DNA from 2 places in the Halobacillus sp. ABR2_026 genome. Region 2 is predicted to be linked to the other one. Evidence: riboswitches for the same ligand, from Rfam matches in the RefSeq annotation. Region 2 holds a riboswitch; the other holds the start of a gene.
What was found. Region 2 has a riboswitch for thiamine pyrophosphate ahead of thiT (energy-coupled thiamine transporter ThiT). Riboswitches for the same ligand answer to the same signal wherever they lie in the genome.
Positions count from the first base shown of each region.

Region 1 (3,945 bases), 2.2 Mb from region 2:
CGCTTCTTTAACGGCCTGAGGAAGCGGGTAGCCTTGACTTAAATACGCTGTAATGGCAGCAGAATACGTACAACCGGTGCCATGAGTGTTGGAAGAATCGATGCGTTCAGCCTCAAATTCATAAAATTGCTTACCATCATACAGAAAATCGATCGCTCTTCCTTTAAGGTGGCCCCCTTTGATCAAGGCAGCTCCAGCCCCGAATTCCTTCACGATGACTTCAGCTGCTTCTTTCATATCCGCTTCTGTCGCAATATCTCCCCCGACCATCACTTCCGTTTCGGGAAGGTTCGGGGTGACAAGGGCTGTCTGCGGCAAAAGATATTCTTTTAAATAACGCTGATCTTCTCTTTCTATCAATGGATCGCCACTTTGAGCGACCATGACCGGATCCATCACATATGGAGCATCCAGATCTGACAGCCATCCACTAATGACTTTCATCATTTTTTTATTCGCGATCATTCCCGTTTTTAATGCATGCACAGGCATATCCTCCGACACGGCCCTTAATTGGCTTTCTATGAATTCTTCAGGCAGGTGATGGACATCTTTGACCCCCGTCGTATTTTGTGAAACAACGGAAGTGACGACACTCATTCCATAGCTTTTCAACTCCTGAAATGTTTTCAAATCTGCTTGAACCCCGGCGCCTCCGCTCGGATCTGTACCGGCAATCGTCAAAGCACAGGACACGTCCCTCATCGTACTCCCTCCTTTTCACAAGGCCACTGTTCCTCGGTGTAAGCCATTTCCCAAAAGGCATATTCCAACTGGCAGCTTTTCCTGAAGGCTTCTCTCATCCGCTGCTTTTCAACTTCTGAAGCGTCTTCCGCGTATGCATCCAGACGTTCACACAACACGCTGGTGAGGCTTTTCACATCCGCATCGGCATAAAATTGGATCCATGGATAAAAAGGATGGCCGTCGTCAGGTTTGAATGTTTCCATCAATTCAACACCGATCTCGTAATACGTCCACGGGCATGGGAGCAAAGCGGCCAAAATTTCTCCAATGCCGCCATGATGAGCATGGTAGAGCATATGCTTGATATAATGATCCGCGGTCGGAGGCAGTGGAAAGCCTTGAAGTTCTTCGTAAGGAACGCCGATCTGTTCACAAAAGTTGTTGTGAGGATGAACTTCACTGTTCAGCACAAAATCGATTTGTTCGTTAAAAAGTTGAATATCTCTCCGATCCGTAGACTTAGAAATAGCTATTCCATAAACATGCATAAAGGCATTCAAATACTCATAATCAGCTTTGATGTAATGAGTCAAAGCATGTTTCGTGACTTCTCCCTTTCCGATTCCCTGAATGAAAGGGTGATTGAAAATGGCTTGATAAACATCCTGGTTTTCTCTTCTTATTTGGTTGGAAAAAGACATGGTAGAGCCTCCTATTATTATCGGAAGCTACTAGAGGACAGTAGAGGACTAATACTACTTCCCTCCGCCGGCATGACCCGGATCAGGTAGTAAGGGACCAAGGAAAATGATCCTTATCTCAGCGATTACTCGCGCCCCTAGCAGTTTCCGTGTATTATGGTTGTAAGATCATATTTTCCTTTTTGACGCGTGATAGAATGAAAGAAGCAATTAACGCTCCAGAAACACTACTCACGAGGAACGATGGAAGGAAGGTTAATGCACCTGCACCACTTCCCATCAGAGCATGTGCAATCGGTACTGAAACGAATGCCCCGATGACGCCGGTACCAAGTACTTCACCAATCACCGCAGACCTCTTTTTCTCATAAATCCGATAACAAATTCCAGCAAGTAGAGCACCGAACATTCCGCCCGGAAAAGCTAGAATCGTGCCTAGCCCCAGTAGAAAACGCAGCATACCAATAACAAAAGCGATAGTGACCGCCGGAACAGGACCAAGCACCACTGCCGCGATCACATTTACAGCATGCTGTACAGGATAAGCTTTGGCTATCCCTGCAGGGAACCAGAGAAGCTGTGCGCCGATCGTCCCCATGGCGACAAGGACAGCCATCGTAGTGAGCACCTTCGTATTTTTCATAGGTCACCTCCCTCTTTGAAAGAAGCTGAACAGGTTATAACAAAAAAGCCAGATCCTTAGAGGACCTGGCCTGGTATGCAGTAAGTCGATACATGTATCGTCAGACTACTTCCCTCCGCTGGTATTAACCAGATCAGGTTCATAAGAGTCGGAAAGTTTGTCTACTTTCCTCTCAGCCTATTCAGGCCCCCCTAGTAGTTTCATAAATCTATTCGCTTGTTGATTATCATCATAACAAAGTTGGATGTTTCTGTCATGTGAAACTTTCTCTACCATTCAAACGTCTTCATAAAGTAGAAAAGGAGTGTGGGAAACATGAAAATCATAGGGATGCTTGGAATGTCGATCATCATTTCTTTTTTTCTCAGTAGTTGCGGCCTTTTATCAAAAACGGAACCAGTGGATGTAGAGGAAGTGGATGCTGAAACTGCTGCTCCTGATATAAGCGGGTTCGTCATGGCCCAGGAAGAGGACAGACTTCTTGTTGTCACCCCAATGAATGATGGATCTAAGGATGAAGGACGAGCCATGTGGGTATCCGATGTGCCTGAAGGCCAATGGGTGGGAAAACAAGTGGAAGTCTGGGTGGATGGGGCGATTGCTGAATCTTATCCTGAACAAGCAGCGGCAGAAAAAGTGCTGGAGCTTGAAATGAGTGAAGTCCAAGGGGCAGACATGAAAGCATCTGAAGCTTTGTCCACAGCCTTATCTGAAAAAGGGCAGGCCCAGACCGAAGTTCTCATTGTTTCTTTACTTTCCTTTGATGAAGAAACCGACCAGTGGACGATTACACTTGATCAAAGGGGAACAGGACAGGAGAAGTGGAAAACCACCGTTAAGGATCAAAAATAGAGCGCCATCCCTGGGCGCTCTAGGCATCTACTTTTTTCAGGATCCACAGCCTTACACTCAGCTCCAGTAAAAAGAGATCATCCGCATTCAGAAGGGACAAGCCCGTCAAATGCTCAATATTTCTCAGTCTGTGAAGCAGAGATTGACGGTGAAGGTTAAGGGCACGAGCTGTCTGACTGACATTGCTGTTGTATTTATTATAGACCATAAACGTATGGATCAATTCTGTCTGCCTCTTCTGATCATAATCAATCAGCTTCTCTAGAGTATCCGATACGATGGTGCCGATTTCCTCTTCATGGGACAGGGCCATCAGTAACCGATTCATTCTCGTATCACTGAAAAATGTCCGTTCACCCTCCTCATGCTGCTGACCAATTTTCAATGCCGTCGCTGCTTCTTCATAACTTTTATGAAAGACCTGGTAGCCTCCTTTATGACAGGAGATTCCCCAACTGATTGTAATCCCCTTCAACAGCTCATGAAGTCTCCGCTCAATCAAATCCAGAAACTGATTCGCAATTTCTTCAAAGTCCGGACGGTCCGTTTCTAAATAAACGATCACTTCACCTTCATCAAACGTCGTCATCGTACGCCTTTGGAGAGTATCTCCTGCGTGGGTGATTTCCTTTTGAATATAATAATTCCGGCTGTTGATCGAGGAAGACTTCACATGGGATCTTGTGGCATTCGGTTTCTCTTCTTCCGCAGGAACGAAACGAATATGACCGACCAGGCAGATGTACGGTTTCTCTAAATCATAACCGAGGAGCTGTGCCTTCGACAAAAGCGCCCGATCCATTTCCTTATCCTGCTTTGCTAAGTCTAATAAAAAGTTGTCTTTCAGCCGTATTTCCGTCATTTCAATCGCGTTTTCTTTTACAAAATAAAGGGCGCAGGCTGTGAGGGCATGTTCTAAAATATGGAGATTCACCCAGTTCAAATCTTTTTCATCCTCGGGCTTAAAAAGGATATATCCCTGCTTTTTATAGTTCGATAAAATTGTCAGCTGATAGCATTTTTGATCTTTAAACTCATAGGTTTCAATGTAATGACACAGGG
Region 1 is NZ_JBSWTM010000001.1:3,694,983-3,698,927, forward strand. Features, by position in the region: gene thiD (bifunctional hydroxymethylpyrimidine kinase/phosphomethylpyrimidine kinase) at 1-705, opposite strand, end outside; gene tenA (thiaminase II) at 702-1,388, opposite strand; TPP riboswitch at 1,431-1,537, opposite strand; gene thiW (energy coupling factor transporter S component ThiW) at 1,543-2,031, opposite strand; TPP riboswitch at 2,125-2,234, opposite strand; gene ACXADE_RS18755 (DUF3221 domain-containing protein) at 2,347-2,883, shown strand; gene ACXADE_RS18760 (PucR family transcriptional regulator) at 2,903-3,945, opposite strand, start outside.
Region 1: another riboswitch for thiamine pyrophosphate. It lies ahead of thiW (energy coupling factor transporter S component ThiW); the one in region 2 lies ahead of thiT (energy-coupled thiamine transporter ThiT).

Region 2 (3,945 bases):
CGTCATTTTTCCGTGTTCTTCCACATCCATATACGCTTCCCAAGGGTCATAGGACGGGGTAAGCGCCTGAAGCTTCATGTTCGTACTCATAAAATATGAAACTTCCTTTCTATAAAAAATTTGTTTCGGTCGATAACCTTTACCATTCTAACATTAATATGACAAAAACCATACATTATGTATCTTCATCAAAGGGGGGAAGGGACACGGATGCTGTCCGAAAGCAAGGATGGAGGATAATGCGGGTGTCATATCGAATGATATGGGGTAACGAATAGCACAAGGGGGATTCAAAACATGGAACAAACGGTACTTATAACAGGAGCATCAAGCGGTTTTGGCTTTCATACCGCTTTGAAGTGTGCAGAGAAAGGTTTTCATGTCATTGCAACGATGAGAAATGTGAATAAAGCTGTTGCTTTTGACAACCTGGAAGAGACTGTACGCGGCAGGATCGATGTCTGGCAGTTGGATGTGACTGATTCTGAGTCATTAACAAGTTTTTCGGAAAAGGTGAATGAACTCGAACGCTTGGATGTGCTTGTCAACAATGCAGGGTACGCCGTCGGAGGGTTCCTGGAACAAGTGCCTCTTGACACGTATCGCCATCAATTTGAGACGAATGTGTTCGGCGTCATTGCTGTTACGCAGGCCGTGCTCCCGGTGATGCGCAAACAAAGGAGCGGAAAGATCATGAATGTAAGCAGCGTCAGCGGTCTGATCGGTTTCCCTGGGCTGTCAGCCTATGTAGCCTCGAAGCATGCCTTGGAAGGATTATCAGAAAGTCTCCGTTTCGAAGTGAAGCCATTCGGCATCGACGTTGTCTTGATTGAACCCGGCTCCTATCAGACGAATATCTGGTCGACTGGACTCGAGATCCCGGAAACATTACATGACCCCGGATCTCCATACGCTGCTTACATAAAAGGGTTGTGGGATGCTCTAAACAAAGAAACACCCGGTGATCCTCAGGATGTATCCGATTTGATGGCAGGATTAATGGATAAAGAAGAACTGGTCAAACTGCGTTATCCAATCGGACCAGGGGTACGCACCAATGTATGGTTTAAACGTTTAGTGCCATGGAAGTGGCTGGAGAAGACCGTCTTGCAGAAAATTCTTGGGAAATCAGAAGCGAAAGGGGAGCGGTACAATGGTACAAGTGATGGATGGAGCAGAGGAGATGCGCTTCGAGGGGAATGAGGTAGGAATTCTTGTATGTCATGGTTTTACTGGCACGACACAGAGCATGAAACCTCTGGCAGAGACGTATGCGAGGGCTGGCTATACTGTCCATTGTCCCCGCCTTAAAGGCCACGGGACAACAGCGGAGGATATGGAATCGACCACCCATGATGACTGGGTCCAGTCGGTCGAAGCAGGATATGACTGGTTGAAGGAAAGGTGTTCGAAAATATTCGTCGTCGGTCTTTCTATGGGAGGAACCCTTGCTTTATATATGGCGAGTGAATACCGTGATGTAGCGGGAGTCATCCCGATCAACGCTGCCATCGATATTCCAGCACTGGAAAGCAGTTCAGAGTCAGAAGAGCGGTTTATCGAAGCGATCGGGTCAGATATCAAAGACCCTGAAACGGTGGAACTGGCTTATGAGCGGACACCTGTTCAGTCAATCGGTGAACTTGTTCAATTGATGGAAAAGGTGAAACCGCGATTGGATGAAGTCCATTGTCCGATCATGATTTTCGTATCTGACGAAGACCATGTCGTACCGCCTAACAACTCAGAAGTCATTTTTGAATCGGTCTTTTCTGAACACAAGGAAATCATCCATCTTGAAAACAGCTACCATGTCGCTACCCTCGATCATGATAAAGACATGATTCTGGAACGGACGATGGAGTTCTTTCAAATGTACACCAATACGAAATGATTGCCCGGGAAATAGAAAAGACTTTGTAATCTTATAGAAAATTTATTATAATAGATACAAATCAGGAAAAGTAAACGGTTTAAAGCCTTCAAGGGGAGCCTTCCGGCTGAGAGTGAATGTCATGTTCAGACCCTTCGAACCTGTCAGTTAATACTGGCGTAGGGATGGCGGCTTTTTTGATGGTGCAATGCGAAATTGGGACTCCTCCATCAGGAAGCTTCCCTCTTTGGCGTTGCTTTTTTTGTGTCTTTTTATAAGGAGGAATGTTGAAATGAGAAATCGCCGGGTATTGTTCCTCGTCGAGGTCGCGATCTTTTCAGCACTCGCGTTATTGTTGGATATTATTCCATTTTTATCATTCAAACTATGGGCGCAGGGAGGTTCTGTTTCCTTCGCAATGGTCCCCGTGTTCATCATGGCTTTCCGCTGGGGATTAAAAGGCGGTGTTACGACCGGATTGCTGCTGGGCCTTTATCAACTATTGACAGGCGCCTACATCATGACACCCGTCCAGGCTTTTCTTGACTATGTGGTAGCTTTTGCTGTCATCGGGACAGCTGGATTAGTGGCTGCACCATTATGGAAGGCGATTCAATCGAAAGAGTCCCGTCGGTTGGTCGGATGGATCGTCGTTGGATGTCTGATCGGAAGTGTTCTGCGCTTTTTCGGACACTTCTTCGCAGGAATCGTCTTCTACGGAGAATTTGCTCCGGAAGGTCAGCCCGTCTGGTTGTATTCCCTCGTTTACAACGGCGGGTATATGCTGCCAGCGTTCATCCTTAGCAGCATCATCGTAAGTCTTCTTTTTGTAAAGCGTCCCAAACTAATCACCCATTAATGATGAACAACCCCTGTCCGATCCTCGCGATCGCATAGGGGATTTTTTTATTCTGGGGGGGTTGTAGGAGTGAAGGTTCGATAGGAAAAGGGAGACGGACGAAATTGGTTATACAGGGATATGTTCAATATCGACCCTCGCATTTGATTAAATGGTGGAATCCTAATCATGTTTTTGTCGAATCGGGGTTTGAAACCTGCCATAGAAGTGAAAATAAGAGGAGCACTCTAGTTTAGGAGGCCTCTTATGAAGCGTTTAAAACGATTAGGTAAACGAAAGTGGTTTTGGATCGTTGTCTTTATTCTTATTGTTCTTAGTCTAACGATTGCCTACCACACCTCATGGAAGACCCTGCCTGATGGGATTGCCTATGAAGGCGAAGAGCACCAGATGGAAGATATTGAATTTTATCGGGATCTTACTTATGAAAATGAAGCCGGTGAAACGGTCCATGATCTTCAAATATTTGAAGAGATCAACCAGACGATTGCAGAAGCAGATGAATTCATCGTTGCGGACATGTTTTTATTTAATGGATATACCAATGGAAAAGTGGAGTTTCCTCCGATTTCAAGTGAATTGGTGGATGCTGTGTTAGAGAGGAAAGAAGAGGTCCCTGATTTGAAGGTCGTTTTCATAACCGATCAGATCAATACGGTTTACGGATCATATGAGTCGGAAACCATTAAACGTCTGGAAGAAGGCGGTGTGGAAGTTGTGTTGACGGATTTGAACCGGTTGAGAGATTCAAATCCCTTGTATTCAAGCGTATGGCGGTTGTTGTTTTCCTGGATGGGAACAGGTGATGACGGCTGGATTAGCAACCCTCTTGCAAAAGAAGCACCAAAAGTGACCCTTCGTTCCTACATGAAATTGTTGAATATTAAAGCGAACCACCGGAAATTGTTGGCCACAGAAAAAGCGGCTATCGTTTCGACGGCAAATCCTCATGATGCAAGCGGTTATCACGAGAATGTGGCCTTCAAGATGACGGGGCCGATCATCAAAGATATCCTGGAAGCGGAGGAAGCCGTCGTCCGCTATTCCGGAGGAGATGAATTCCCAGATTATGAAGATATCGAATGGGAAGAGAAGGAAGGGCCATTATCCACCCGGTTCGTCACGGAAGGAAAGATCTATCAGTCGATACTTGATGGACTATCTGACGCAGGAGAGGACGATAGGGTCTGGCTCGGCATGTATTACCTGGCTG
Region 2 is NZ_JBSWTM010000001.1:1,495,386-1,499,330, forward strand. Features, by position in the region: gene yfkAB (radical SAM/CxCxxxxC motif protein YfkAB) at 1-90, opposite strand, end outside; gene ACXADE_RS07760 (SDR family oxidoreductase) at 298-1,203, shown strand; gene ACXADE_RS07765 (alpha/beta hydrolase) at 1,154-1,894, shown strand; TPP riboswitch at 1,976-2,076, shown strand; gene thiT (energy-coupled thiamine transporter ThiT) at 2,166-2,732, shown strand; gene ACXADE_RS07775 (phospholipase D family protein) at 2,979-3,945, shown strand, end outside.